One region of the Kitasatospora sp. NPDC057940 genome, then DNA from elsewhere that is predicted to be linked to it. Evidence: riboswitches for the same ligand, from Rfam matches in the RefSeq annotation. Region 1 holds a riboswitch; the other holds the start of a gene.
The links. A riboswitch is a leader RNA that binds a small molecule or an ion and turns the genes downstream of it on or off. The one in region 1 is predicted to bind S-adenosylmethionine.
Positions count from the first base shown of each region.

Region 2: another riboswitch for S-adenosylmethionine. It lies ahead of thrC (threonine synthase); the one in region 1 lies ahead of ACFVTF_RS10300 (aminotransferase class V-fold PLP-dependent enzyme).

Region 1 is NZ_JBHVPH010000004.1:432,566-439,681, reverse strand. It holds gene ACFVTF_RS10330 (cytochrome bc complex cytochrome b subunit) at 1-675, opposite strand, end outside; gene ACFVTF_RS10325 (Rieske 2Fe-2S domain-containing protein) at 672-1,724, opposite strand; gene ACFVTF_RS10320 (c-type cytochrome) at 1,733-2,542, opposite strand; gene ACFVTF_RS10315 (heme-copper oxidase subunit III) at 2,730-3,350, opposite strand; gene ACFVTF_RS10310 (hypothetical protein) at 3,745-4,170, shown strand; gene trpD (anthranilate phosphoribosyltransferase) at 4,291-5,367, shown strand; SAM riboswitch class IV at 5,475-5,592, shown strand; gene ACFVTF_RS10300 (aminotransferase class V-fold PLP-dependent enzyme) at 5,646-7,079, shown strand; gene ACFVTF_RS10295 (Lrp/AsnC ligand binding domain-containing protein) at 7,108-7,116, opposite strand, start outside.
Region 2 is NZ_JBHVPH010000012.1:3,539-10,654, reverse strand. It holds gene groL (chaperonin GroEL) at 1-761, opposite strand, end outside; gene ACFVTF_RS19465 (cold-shock protein) at 1,108-1,311, opposite strand; gene ACFVTF_RS19460 (MoaD/ThiS family protein) at 1,905-2,183, opposite strand; gene thrC (threonine synthase) at 2,224-3,504, opposite strand; SAM riboswitch class I at 3,522-3,658, opposite strand; gene ACFVTF_RS19450 (glucosyl-3-phosphoglycerate synthase) at 3,830-4,807, shown strand; gene ACFVTF_RS19445 (trehalose-6-phosphate synthase) at 4,858-6,324, shown strand; gene otsB (trehalose-phosphatase) at 6,391-7,116, opposite strand, start outside.

The DNA.
Region 1 (7,116 bases):
CACGTGGATCGTGAAGAAGCGCGGCACGATGTCGTGGCCGGGGAACTCGCCCCCGAACAGGAACATCTGGATGTAGGTGCCGACCAGCGGGACGGCGAGGATCGCGCCTTCCATGAACCGGATACCGGTACCCGACAGCAGGTCGTCCGGCAGCGAGTAGCCGAAGAAGCCGTCGAACATGCCCAGGATCAGCAGCAGGAAGCCGAAGACCCAGTTGATCTCACGCGGCTTGCGGAACGCGCCGGTGAAGAACACGCGCATCATGTGCACGAGCATCGCGGCCACGAAGACCAGGGCGGCCCAGTGGTGGATCTGCCGGATCAGCAGACCGCCGCGGACCTCGAAGCTGATGTCCACCGTCGAGGCGTACGCCTCGGACATCCCGATGCCCTTGAGCGGCACGTACGAGCCGTTGTAGACGACCTCGGCCATCGACGGCTTGAAGAACAGCGTCAGGTAGACACCGGTCAGGATGATGATGACGAACGTGTAGAGGCAGATCTCGCCGAGCATGAAGGACCAGTGGTCCGGGAAGATCTTGCGCAGGTTGGCCTTGGCGAGGGAGTAGATCCCCACCCGGCCGTCCGTCCAGTCAGCAGCGGCCTCCCACTTGTTGGCGGGCTTGGCGCGCGTGCTGGCGGGCTTGGCGGCACCGGTGGTGCTGCTCGTACTCATCGAGCACGCTCCCAGTAGCTCGGGCCGACGGGCTCGTCGAAGTCGCCGGTGGCGACCAGGTAGCCCTTCTCGTCAGTGATGATCTTCAGCTGCGGCAGCGGGTGGCCGGCCGGGCCGAAGATCACGCGCGCGCCGTCCGCCAGGTCGAAGGTCGACTGGTGGCAGGGGCAGAGCGCGTGGTGGGTCTGCTGCTCGTACAGGCTGATCGGGCAGCCGACGTGGGTGCAGATCTTGGAGTAGGCGAGGATGCCCTCGAAGCCCTTCTCCCGCGACCGGTCGTCCTTGATGTCGTCCGGCGCGATGCGCACCAGCATCAGGGCGTCCTTGGCGATCGCCTGCTGGAAGTCCTCGTCGTGGACGTGCAGACCCTCGGGCATGGCGAAGGTCAGCGAGCCGATGACGATGTCCTCGGCCTTCATCGGCAGGTTGGTGCTCATGTTGATGAGCTGCAGCGGCTGGGCCGGGGTCGCCTCGTTCCAGCCCGTCTCCTTCAGCTTCTTCTCGGGCAGCGGCCCGAGGTCGCGGAGCAGGACCACGCCGGAGAGCGGGACCAGCGCCATGGAGCCGATGAGGGTGTTGCGGATCATCTTGCGGCGGCCGAAGCCGGACTCGGCGGCACCGGTCTTGAACTGCTCGATGACGTCCGCGCGGACCTCGTCGTCAGCCTCGATCGGGTGGCGCTCGGCCGGCAGCTCGACGTCCGACATCAGCGTGCGGGCCCAGTGGACCGCACCCGCGCCGATCATGAACAGCGCGACGCCCAGGGTCAGGCCGAGCGCGAAGTTCAGCGCGCTGACGTGACCGAGCGGGAAGATGTAGACGATCTTGTCCGGGTCGATGGCCACGTACGAGGCGATGAAGCCGATGGTGGCGAGCATCGAGACCACGAACATCAGCGAGACCTGACGCTCGGCCCGCTTGGCGGCCCGCTCGTCGATGTCGGTGCGGCGGGGCTCGTGGGCCGGAAGGCCCGGGTCGGCGAACGGGTCGCCGTGCGCGGCGACGTCACCGGCGGAGCCGTGTGACTCCGGAAGCTTGTCTTCTGACATGTCGTGGCTCATGACTTCTTGGCCTTGGTGGTGTGGGCGGCGACCCAGATCGCGACCGCGATGAGCGTGCCGAGACCGAAGATCCAGCCGAACAGACCCTCGGTCACCGGACCGAGGCTGCCGAGCGTGAGACCACCGGGGTTGGGCTCATCGGAGGTGGTGTGGCGGACGAAGGCCACGATCTGCTTCTTCTGCTCCTCGGGCATGGTGGTGTCCGGGAACGACGGCATGTTCTGCGGGCCGGTCTGCATGGCCTCGTAGATGTGCTTGGCGTCCACGCCCTCCAGCGACGGGGCGTACTTGCCCTTGGTCAGGGCACCGCCCTGGCCGGCGAAGTTGTGGCACTGGGCGCAGTTGGTGCGGAACAGCTCGCCACCCTTGGAGATGTCATCCGGGTTGGTCGAGGTGTACTGCTCCGGGGTCGGCGTCACCGGGCCGGGGCCGAGCGAGGCGACGAAGGCGGCGAGCTGGTCGATCTCCGCCTGCGAGTAGATGTTCTTCTTGCGCGGCACCTGGGCGCCGGGCTGCTGGGCCGGCATGCGGCCGGTACCGACCTGGAAGTCGACGGAGGCGGAGCCGACGCCGACCAGGCTCGGACCGTCACTGCTGCCCTGGCCGTTCAGGCCGTGGCACGAGGAGCAGCCCACGGCGAAGAGCTTCTTGCCCTCATCGATCGCGAGCGACTGCGCGGCGACGTCGGCCTGCGCCTTGTCGGCGGGCGCGAACGCGGCGTACAGCCCCCCGGTTGCCGCCAGGGCGAGAAGTAGGACGACCAGCGCCGCCAATGGGTGGCGCCGTCGTGCGGAGAGCTTTTTCACGGAATAACCCCGGTGTCAGGATCTGGTCGACTGGTGGGTGCACCCGGCGGCCGGTCTGGCCGGCACGAGGCTGCCTGTCTAGGGCTGCGCGCGCGGTCGGTCGGTGGGAGCGTCGCCACCGGCAGAATCGGCCCGACGCCGGTGAGGGCGGGGACCGAAGCCGGTGGCCAGCGACCTGATCAGCTGGTTACTTGATCAGGTAGATGGTCGCGAACAGGCCGATCCACACGACGTCGACGAAGTGCCAGTAGTACGACACGACGATCGCGGCGGTGGCCTGCTCGTGCGTGAAGCGCTTGGCTGCGTACGTCCGTCCCAGGACCAGCAGGAAGGCGATCAGACCACCCGTCACGTGCAGACCGTGGAAGCCGGTGGTCAGGTAGAACACCGTGCCGTACGGGTCGGAGGACAGCGAGAGGCCGTCCTTCTTGACCAGCTCGGTGTACTCGAAGATCTGGCCGCCGATGAAGATCGCGCCCATCACGAAGGTGATGACGAACCACGAGCGGAGCTTCTTCACGTCCCCGCGCTCGGCAGCGAACACGCCGAGCTGGCAGGTCAGCGAGGAGAGCACCAGGATCGTGGTGTTGACCGAGGAGAAGGGCACGTTGAGGGCGTGCGCCTTCTCGGTCCAGAACTCGGCTCCCTTGACGGAGCGGAGCGTGAAGTACATCGCGAAGAGGGCCGCGAAGAACATCAACTCGGAACTGAGCCAGACGATCGTTCCGACGCTGACCATGTTCGGCCGGTTGACCGATCCGTGCGCGTGCCCGGTTTCTACTGCTGTTGCTGTCGCCACGACGGACATTATGTCGGTCCCTTATTCCGTCTTCACGCCGGGGGGTGTCCCTCGGAGTGTCCGGTGCGTGCGGTATGCCCCCCTGGAGGGCGGTGGGGGGTCCCAATGGCGGCTGAGCAGCGGCGTGTCCCTTTTCTGACGGTTCCTCGAAGGGGCCCGCGACCCCGTTGCCCAGCGCGTCGTTGCACGCATGGCGGAGCCTCCGGGGGTAATGCGCGGGCCCCTTATCGGCCGTACGGGTGGTCTGGACGGGTCCGGGTGACGGGCCGTCCTCCGGGCGGGTGAGTCGCGGGCGCGGCGGCTTGAGGAGGAAGGTCCGCGAAGGGACTCGGCGACGGGTGATCGGGAGTAGCATCCGGATCAGGCGAACGTGGTCCGGATCACACTTGAGGGAGCAGGGCCCATGGCGTACACGACCGACGAGACGCTCACCGTCCTCGTCTACAGCGATGACCGCAACACCCGCGAGCAGGTGCTGACGGCACTCGGCCGCCGGCCCGTCGAGGACCTTCCGGAACTTTCCTACCTGGAGTGCGCGACCACCCCCGCGGTGCTGAAGGCACTGGAGAAGGGCGGCGTGGACCTCTGCATCCTGGACGGCGAGGCGGTGCCGGCCGGCGGGCTCGGGCTCGGCCGCCAGCTCAAGGACGAGATCTACGGCTGCCCGCCGGTGCTGGTGCTGATCGGCCGGCCGCAGGACTCCTGGCTGGCCGCCTGGAGCCGGGCCGACGCCGCGATCTCCCGCCCGGTGGACCCGGTGGCGCTGGCCGAGGCGGTCGCCACCCTGCTGCGGGCGCGGCTGGCCAAGCGGGCGCCCGTCAGCCGCTGAGCGGTGCCGTCTCAGGACCAGAGAAGAGGCCGCCGCGGGGACCCCGCCGGTCGATAGGCTGACTCCATCCGTACGGACGTCCCCCCGACGCGGGGAACCCGACAACAGCTGGAGTCAGCCATGGTGAACGTGAACCCTGCGAACGGTGGTACCGCACCCGCGCAGGTGGTCCGCACCTGGCCGGACGTCCTGGCGGCGCTGTTGAAGGGGGAGGACCTCGACCGCTCGGCCACCGCGTGGGCGATGGACCGGATCATGAGCGGCGAGGCGTCCCCCGTCCAGGTGGCCGGGTTCATGGTGGCGCTGCGGGCCAAGGGCGAGACGGTCGACGAGATCACCGGCCTGGTGGACGCGATGTACGCGCACGCCGAGCCGCTGGACATCCCCGGCCCGGCCGTGGACATCGTCGGCACCGGCGGCGACCGGGCCAAGACCGTCAACATCTCCACCATGTCGGCGATCGTCGCGGCCGCGGCCGGCGCCAAGGTGGTCAAGCACGGCAACCGGGCCTCCTCCTCGGCCAGCGGCTCCTCGGACGTGCTGGAGAAGCTCGGCGTCCGCCTCGACCTGTCGGCCCGGCGGGTCGCCGAGATCGCCGAGGAGGTCGGGCTGACCTTCTGCTTCGCGGCCAAGTTCCACCCGTCGATGCGGCACGCCGCCACGGCCCGGCGCGACCTCGGGGTGCCGACCGCGTTCAACATCCTCGGCCCGCTGACCAACCCGGCCAAGGTCACCTCGCACGCGATCGGCTGCTTCGACACCCGGCTCGCCGGACTGATCGCCGGCGTGCTCGCCCGGCGCGGCTCGACCGGCCTGGTCTTCCGGGGCGACGACGGCCTGGACGAGCTGACCATCACCACCACCTCGCAGGTGTGGATCGTGCGGGACGGGACCGTCACCGAGACCGCCTTCGACCCGCGGGACGTCGGCGTCGAGCTGGTCGGCATCGAGGCGCTGCGCGGGGCGGACCCCTCGTACAACGCCGAGGTCGCGCGGCGGCTGCTGGCCGGCGAGCGCGGGGCCGTGCGGGACGCCGTCCTGATGAACACGGCGGCGGCGCTGGTCGCGCTCGACCTGGGCGAGGCGCCGCTCACCGAACAGCTCGCGGCCGGCATGGCGCGGGCGGAGCGGGCCATCGACTCGGGCGCGGCGCAGGAACTGCTGCGGCGTTGGTCGGAGGCCACCAGCCGGGTGTGAGGCGGTACTTGGGAGCCCGTGCCGGAACGCCGGCGCGGGCTCCTCGGCTGTCCGGATGGTGGATGCCCGTTTGACCACTCGCTGGGCGCGACCTAGAGTCTGGGCCAGGTCATGAGTGACAGCGCCAAGCCCCAGCTTGCTGTCCGGCAACCCTCCGTCCGTGGCGGGGTGCCCTGGGTGAGGACCGGGTCGCTCGGCAAATCGTCCGTGCGGCAAGCGCGGACACCCGACGACTTAGCACTCCCGGGGTCCCAGACCCCCAGAAGGAGTGCATCCTCATGTCCGTCTCCCACCCGTCGCCCGCCGCCACCCTTGTCTCGACGCGCTCCGCGCGGCAGCCTCGTGTTGAACTCTGCGCCCCCCTCGCCGTCCTCGGCCACGACGTGCAGGTCCCGCTCGCCAGCGGCGAGAAGGTCGGGTACGCGGCCCTCGACTACGCGGCCAGCTCCCCGGCGCTCCAGCGGGTCTGGGACGACGTCTCCGCCTACGCCCCCTACTACGGCAGCGTGCACCGCGGCGCCGGGTACCTCTCCCAGCTGTCCACCGACCTGTTCGAGCAGAGCCGCCGCACCGTCGCCGAGTTCCTCGACCTGCGCGAGGGCGACCAGGTGGTCTTCACCCGGGCCACCACCGACTCGCTGAACCTGCTCGCCTCGGCCGTCCCGGCCGGGACCCGGGTGTTCGCCTTCGAGACCGAGCACCACGCCTCGCTGCTGCCCTGGGCGCACGCCGGGCTCGACGTCCACTACCTGCGCGCGCCGCGCTCGCACGCCGAGGCGGTCGCCGCCCTGGACGCCGCGCTCGCCGAGGCGCCCGAGGGCCCCAAGCTGCTCTGCGTCACCGGCGCCTCCAACGTGACCGGCGAGCTGTGGCCGGTCGCCGAGCTGACCGGGACGGCGCACCGGCACGGCGCCCGGGTGGTGCTGGACGCCGCCCAGCTGGCCCCGCACCACCGGGTCTCGGTGCGCGAGCTGGACGTCGACTGGATCGCCTTCTCCGGCCACAAGATCTACGCGCCCTTCGGCGCCGGCGTGCTGGCCGGCCGGGCGGACTGGCTGGACGCGGCCGACCCCTACCTGGCCGGCGGCGGGGCGACCCGGACGGTGGCCCGGGAGAGCGACGGCTCGGTGGCCGTCCAGTGGCACTCCGGCCCGGCCCGGCACGAGGCCGGCTCGCCGAACGTCATCGGCGCCTACGCGATCGCCTCGGCCTGCCGGGCGCTGAGCGAGGCGGGCTTCGACGCGCTGGAGGCCCGGGAGCGGCAGCTGATCGCCCGGCTGACCGCCGGGCTGGCGGAGATCCCGCAGGTCAAGGTGCTGAACCTGTTCGGTGCCGAGGCGGCCCGGGTGGGTGTGCTGTCCTTCGTCGTCCAGGGCTGGAACAGCTCGCACTTCTCGGCCGCGCTGTCCGCCGAGTACGGCATCGGGGTCCGCGACGGCCTGTTCTGCGCGCACCCGCTGCTGCGCACCCTGCTGGGGGACGAGGAGGTCTCCCCCTCCGAGTGCGGGGCGCCCGAGCCGTCGCTGCCCGGCGAGCGCAGCCTGAACGCGATCCGGGTGAGCTTCGGGGCCGGTACCCCGGACGAGCACGTCGACCGCTTCCTGACCGCCGTGCGCGAGCTGGTCACGGACGGTGCCGCGTGGGACTACCGCAACGAGGGCGGGCGCTGCGTCGCCACCGTGCAGGTCGACCGGGGGCGTCAGCAGGGCTGAGGGGCCCGGTCGGCGGGGCCGAAGGGGCCTACTCGTC
Region 2 (7,116 bases), on a different contig from region 1:
CCCTCGACGTCCTCGGCGATGATGACGAGCGGCTTGCCGCTCTGCATGACCTTCTCCAGCAGCGGCAGCAGGTCCTTGACCGAGCCGATCTTGGAGTTGGCGATGAGGATGTAGGGGTCCTCGAACGTCGCCTCCATGCGCTCCAGGTCGGTCGCGAAGTAGGCGGAGATGTAGCCCTTGTCGAAGCGCATGCCCTCGGTGAGCTCGAGCTCCAGACCGAAGGTGTTGCTCTCCTCGACGGTGATGACGCCTTCCTTGCCGACCTTGTCCATGGCCTCGGCGATGAGCTCGCCGATCTGGGTGTCGGCGGCCGAGATGGAGGCGGTGGAGGCGATCTGCTCCTTGGTCTCCACGTCCTTGGCCTGGGCCAGCAGCTGGTCGGAGACGGCGGCGACGGCCTTCTCGATACCGCGCTTCAGGGCCATCGGGTTGGCGCCGGCGGCGACGTTGCGCAGACCCTCGCGCACCAGGGCCTGGGCCAGCACGGTGGCGGTGGTGGTGCCGTCACCCGCGACGTCGTCGGTCTTCTTGGCGACCTCCTTGACGAGCTCCGCGCCGATCTTCTCGTAGGGGTCCTCGAGCTCGATCTCCTTGGCGATGGAGACACCGTCGTTGGTGATCGTGGGGGCGCCCCACTTCTTCTCCAGCACGACGTTGCGACCCTTGGGGCCGAGCGTGACCTTCACTGCGTCGGCGAGCTGGTTCATGCCACGCTCAAGGCCGCGGCGAGCTTCCTCATCAAAGGCGATGATCTTGGCCATCAGAAGTGGTCCTCCGGGACACGGTCGACTGCTCGGACCAAGGGGTGCCCGCGACGGACGGCCCTGGTGTGCGGGGGTCCTTTCCCCTACCGCTCCCGGGGGCCTCACCGACCCGGTCCGCTGTCACTCTCACGCTGTGAGTGCTAACGCCAATGATTAGCACTCCGGGTGGTCGAGTGCAAGCCCAATCGCGATCCCGCGAGCCGTCCGGGGCGCTCCCGCCGACCCGCGCAACTCCCCGCCGGGGAACGCCGACGGGCCCGCACGACACGTGTCGTACGGGCCCGCCGAGAAGCGAGTGGTCACCAGCCGTGGGCCGCGCCGAGCTCCTGGGGTCGGAAGGGGGTCACACCGCGGCGCGGACCATGTCCGCCTGCGGGCCCTTCTGTCCCTGGGAGATCTCGAACTCGACCCGCTGGCCCTCCTCGAGGGTGCGGTAGCCGTCCATCTGGATCGCGCTGTAGTGGACGAAGACGTCCGCACCACCGTCGACCGCGATGAAGCCGTAGCCCTTCTCCGCGTTGAACCACTTGACGGTGCCCTGAGCCATTCCGAACTCCCCTAGTGCTGTGCTGGCCCTTCACGCGCCCGCAGGTCGCGGGCCCGGGTCTGGTTTGAAGGCCGGCCCGGGGAACCCCCCCTGGGCGCAGCCGTGCACGCCGCAATCCTCCGCCGGGGGTGCCTGACGGCGCCCTGTGAGCGGGTGATTACGTCGACCGCGGCTGAATGTATCCGGATCGACGCCCTCTGCAACAGGGTCAGCTGCGGGGAATTCCGGCACCGCGCCAAGGGGCAGGACGGGCCAAAGCGGGAGGAATTCGGCATTTCACGCCGGACATAGCGGACGGATTACTACAAATCCCCGCGGGAATTCTGACATCTGCCTGACATGTTTCACGGCCCGGGCACCCGACCGGTCTCAGCGGCCGGACGACCGTCCGGCGATTCGCGGGTGATTCGCGGGTGAGGATGAGGGGAAGCCCTGTTCCCAACCGAGCCACACTCTACTCCGACTTGACCCCGCCATATTCCCGCCGAAATGCGGCCGGCCGCCCGTGCGTACGGAGAACGGAATTCCGTACGCGCGGACGGCCGGTCGGACGAACGGCTCGGGCGGGGTGCCCGGATCGATCGGGGCGCGGCTCAGCAGCCGCCGGCCACCGCCGGGATGATCGAGACGCTGGCGCCGTCCGCGATCCCGGTCGCCAGGCCCTCGGCGAAGCGCACGTCGTCGTCGTTCACGTAGACGTTGACGAAGCGGCGCAGCTTGCCGGCGTCGTCCAGGATGCGGGCGGAGATCCCCGCGTGGTTCTTCTCCAGGTCGGCGATGACCTCGCCCAGGGTGGCGCCCTCGGCGGCCACCTCGGCGGCGCCGCCGGTGTAGGTGCGCAGGATGGTGGGGATACGGACGTTGGCGCTCATGGTTCTCCTAGCGGACGGGGCCCAGCGGGGTGGGGGGTGTTCAGGCGGACGCGAGGCCGGCGTCGTGGAAGGACGCCAGGGTCGGGCGGATGACGGCGGTCATCCCGGACCCGGCGACGGCGTCCAGGGTCTTCAGGCCGTCGCCGGTGTTGATCGCGACGGTCTCCTTGGCCGGGTCCAGCTGGCCGGTCTCCACCAGCTTCTTCAGCACGCCGACGGTCACCCCGCCCGCGGTCTCGGCGAAGACGCCCTCGGTCCGGGCCAGCAGCCGGATCGCGTCCACCACCTCGGCGTCGGTGACGTCCTCGACCGCGCCGCCGGTGCGCCGGGCGATGTCCAGCACGTACGGGCCGTCCGCCGGGTTGCCGATCGCCAGCGACTTGGCGATGGTGTCCGGCTTGACCGGGCGGATCACGTCCTGGCCGGCCTTGAACGCCGCCGACACCGGGGAGCACCCCGCCGCCTGGGCGCCGAAGACCTTGTACGGCCGGTCCTCGACCAGGCCGAGCCTGATCAGCTCCTGCAGCCCCTTGTCGATCTTGGTCAGCTGGGAGCCGGAGGCGATCGGGATGACGATCTGCTCCGGCAGCCGCCAGCCGAGCTGCTCGCAGATCTCGTACGCCAGCGTCTTGGAGCCCTCGCCGTAGTACGGGCGCAGGTTGACGTTGACGAAGCCCCAGCCCTCGCCGGCCGGGTCGCCGATCAGCTCCGAGCAGAAGCGGTTCACATCGTCGTAGTTGCCCTCGATGCCGACCAGCTCGCCGCCGTACACCCCGGCCATGACGACCTTGCCCTGCTCCAGGTCGTGCGGGATGAACACGCAGGACTTGAAGCCGGCCCGGGCGGCCGCCGCGCCCACCGCGCCGGCCAGGTTGCCGGTGGAGGAGCAGGAGAGCGTCGTGAAGTCGAAGGCCCGCGCGGCCTCGATGGCGCAGGCCACCACGCGGTCCTTGAACGAGTGGGTCGGGTTGCCCGAGTCGTCCTTGATGTGCAGCTGCGCGGTGAAGCCCAGCTCGCGGCCCAGGTTGTCCGCCTTGACCAGCGGGGTCCAGCCGGGGTTCAGGTTGGGCTTGGTGGCGACGTCGGCCGGGACGGGCAGCAGCGGCGCGTAGCGCCAGATCGAGCTCGGGCCGGCCTCGATCCGGCGGCGCAGCTCCTCGGCGTCCTCGCTGCCGAAGTCGTACGCGATCTCCAGCGGGCCGAAGCACTCCAGGCAGGCGAAGCTCGGACCGAGCGGGAAGCGGGTGCCGCACTCCCGACAGGACAGCGCGGTGGCGGGGCCGAGGTCCACGGATGCGGGTGCGACAGTGTCGATAGCCATGATGGCGGAGGCCTCTCTCCTCATCTTCCCCGTGGCACGGTCGCGCCACAGGCCGGAATTGGCACCTGTCCCGCCGGGGCCTGTCGACAGACAGCCGCGCGAGAAGGTTGCCGGGACGTCAACGGGCCGTTCCCTCAGTCCCTCTGGATGAGCATGTGAAATTGTGGTGGTGCTCAACGGCGACCCCGGCGTGCAAAGGTCCGGCCGCTGTACGAAGACTGTATCCGAAGGCGTCAACCCCGAATGGGATCGTCCGCCACGCGAGATGGCGCGTCCCACCGACCCCGCCGAGGAGAGTCCCGTGCCCGCCGAACCGACCCCCGCGCTGCTCCCGCAGGCGGCGTCCTGGCTGCGCCGCCGCTCGTGGAGCGCGGTCGACCGGCCGGTGCACGCCCTGCTGGAGGCCAAGCGCCGGACCGGCCACACGGTCAGCGTGGTGCTGCCCGCGCTGGACGAGGAGGCCACCGTCGGCGACATCGTCCGCACCATCCGCCGCGAGCTGATGGAGCGCCTCCCGCTGGTCGACGAACTCGTCGTGGTCGACTCCGGCTCGGCCGACGCCACCGCCGCCGTCGCCGCCCGGGCCGGCGCCCGGGTGGAGTACCGCGACGCGATCCTGCCCCGGCTGCCCGCCGTCCCCGGCAAGGGCGAGGTGCTCTGGCGCTCGCTGCTGGTCACCCGCGGCGACATCGTCTGCTTCGTCGACGCCGACCTGCGCGAGTTCGACCCGGCCTTCGTCTCCGGCATCCTCGGCCCGCTGCTCACCGAACCGGACATCCAGCTGGTCAAGGCCATGTACGACCGGCCGCTGGAGACCGAGGGGGCGGTGGTCCCGGCCGGCGGCGGCCGGGTCACCGAACTGGTCGCCCGCCCGCTGCTCAACCTGCACTGGCCGGAACTCGCCGGTTTCGTCCAGCCGCTCGGCGGCGAGTACGCGGCCCGCCGCGCGCTGCTCGAACGGCTCCCCTTCCCCACCGGCTACGGCGTCGAACTCGGCCTGCTGGTCGACGCGCTGGAGACGGTCGGGCTGGACGCCCTGGCCCAGGTGGACGTCGGCGTCCGGCACCACCGGCACCAGGACGGCCAGGCCCTCGGCCGGATGGCCGCGACCATCTACCGCACCGCCCTGGAACGCCTCGACCGCACCCACCGGCTGAAGGCCTCGGCCGACCTCGTCCACCCGCTGCTGACCCAGTTCACCCGCGACCCGCAGAGCCGGGAGTTCACCGCCCACACCCACCCGGTGACCGCCCTGGAACGCCCGCCCATGCACACCGTGCCCGAGTACGCGACCCGACACTGAACACCCACCGAAAGGGTTTGCCGCTCCGGAGCCCCGGCAACGTACCAACCATGGGCGATCTCACGACCGAACGTTCGAGTGTGACCGGCACCGCCCCCGTCCTGGTGGCCTCCAATCGGGGACCGGTGTCGTTCAGCACCGCGGACGACGGCGCGCTGACCCTCCGCCGCGGCGGCGGAGGCCTGGTCTCCGGCCTCTCCGCCATCGACGACCCCGACGCCGTCTGGGTCTGCGCCGCCCTCGGCGCGGCCGACCGGCAGGCCGCCAGGGAGGCCCCGGACGGCCGCCTCGACCTCGCCGGGCACGACGTGGGCGGCCAGGCCGTCCGCATGCTGGACATCGATGCCGACACCTTCGCCCGCGCCTACAACGGCGTCGCCAACTCCACCCTCTGGTTCGTCCACCACCTGCTCTACGCCACCCCCACCGCCCCCGCCTTCGACGCCGGGTTCCGCACCGAGTGGGCCGCCTACCGCGCCTACAACGCCGCCTTCGCCGAGGCGCTGGCCGCCGAGGCCGCCCCCGGGGCCGCCGTGCTGGTCCAGGACTACCACCTCTCGCTGACCCCGGCCCTGCTCCGCGCCGCCCGCCCCGACCTGCGGATCGGCCACTTCTCGCACACCCCGTGGGCCCCGCCCGAGTACTTCCGGCTGCTGCCCGACGACGTCGCCGAGGCCGTCCTCACCGGCATCCTGGGCGCCGACCGGGCCGGCTTCCTCACCCGCCGCTGGGCGCTGGCCTTCGCCGACTGCTGCGCCGACCTGCTCGGTGCCGAGGTCGACCGGGACGCCATGACCGTCACCCACGCCGGCCGCACCACCCGGCTCGGCGTGCACGCGCTCGGCGCCGACGCCGACTTCCTGCGCGAACGCTCCCACCGCCCGGACGTCGACGAACGCCTCGCCGCCCTCCGCGAGGCCGTCGGCGGGCGCCGCACCATCGTCCGGGTCGACCGCACCGAGCTGAGCAAGAACATCGTCCGCGGCCTCCAGGCCTACCGGCACCTGCTGCGCACCCGCCCCGAATGGCACGACCGGGTGGTGCACATCGCCTTCGCCTACCCCTCGCGCACCGACCTCGCCGAGTACCGCGCCTACACCGCGCAGGTCCAACGGCTCGCCGAGGACATCAACGCCGAGTTCGCCACCCCCGCCTGGCAGCCGCTGATCCTGCACGTCGACGACGACTTCCCGCGCTCCCTGGCCGCCTACCGGCTCGCCGACGTGGCCCTGGTCAACCCGATCCGGGACGGCATGAACCTGGTCGCCAAGGAGGTTCCGGTGGTGTCCGACCACGGCTGCGCCCTGGTGCTCTCCCGCGAGGCCGGCGCGCACGCCGAACTCGCCGAAGACGCGCTCACCGTCAACCCGTACGACGTCATCGCCACCGCCGACGCCCTGCACGCCGGCCTCACCATGCCCGAGGAGGAGCGCGCCGACCGCACCAAGCGCCTCGCGGCGGCGGCCACCGCGCTGCCCCCGCAGCAGTGGTTCCTCGACCAGCTCAACGCGCTGTGAACCGGCTCAACGCGCTGTGAACCGGCTCGACGCACGCTGAACCCGCTCGGCGCGCCGCCGCCCGGCTCAGCCCGCGCCGACGGCCGCGCCCAGCGCCGCGAGCAGCTCCACCACGCCGGCCGGGCCCGGGACCACCAGGTCCGCCCGGTCGGCGAGCTCGCGCACCGGCGCGTCCCCCACCGCGCCGCTGCACACCAGCAGCCCCGCCACCCCCTCGCCGCGCAGCTTCTCCACCGCCGCGAAGGCCGCCACGTCCCCCAGGTCGTCCCCCGCGTACAGCACCGAAGCCGCCCCGCGCTCACGCAGGAAGCCGGTCAGCGCCGCGCCCTTGTCCACCCCCGGCGGCCGCAGCTCCAGCACCAGCCGCCCGGGCTCCACCACCAGCCCGTGCCCGGCCGCCAGCTCGCCGACCGGCGCCCGCAGCAGCTCCAGCGCCTCCTCGGGTGCCGCCGTGCGCCGGGTGTGCACCGCCAGCGAGCGCCCCTTGTCCTCCAGCCACGTCCCCTCGGGCGCCCCCGCCGCCGCCAGCAGGCCAGGCAGCGCCGCCCGTGCCCCGGCCACCCCGGGGTGCACCGGCGGCGCGGTCACCTCGCCGCCCTCCCAGCGCTCGGCGCCGTAGTGCCCCAGCACCACGACCCCGGGCAGCCCGTCCAGGCCGCCGTACTCCGCCGCCAGCGCGGCCGGCCGCCCCGTCACCACCACCACGGCCCGCACCGCCGGCACCAGCGCCCGCAGCGCGGCCGCCGCCCCCGGATGCGCCCGCGCCCGATCGGGGTCCGCCACGATCGGCGC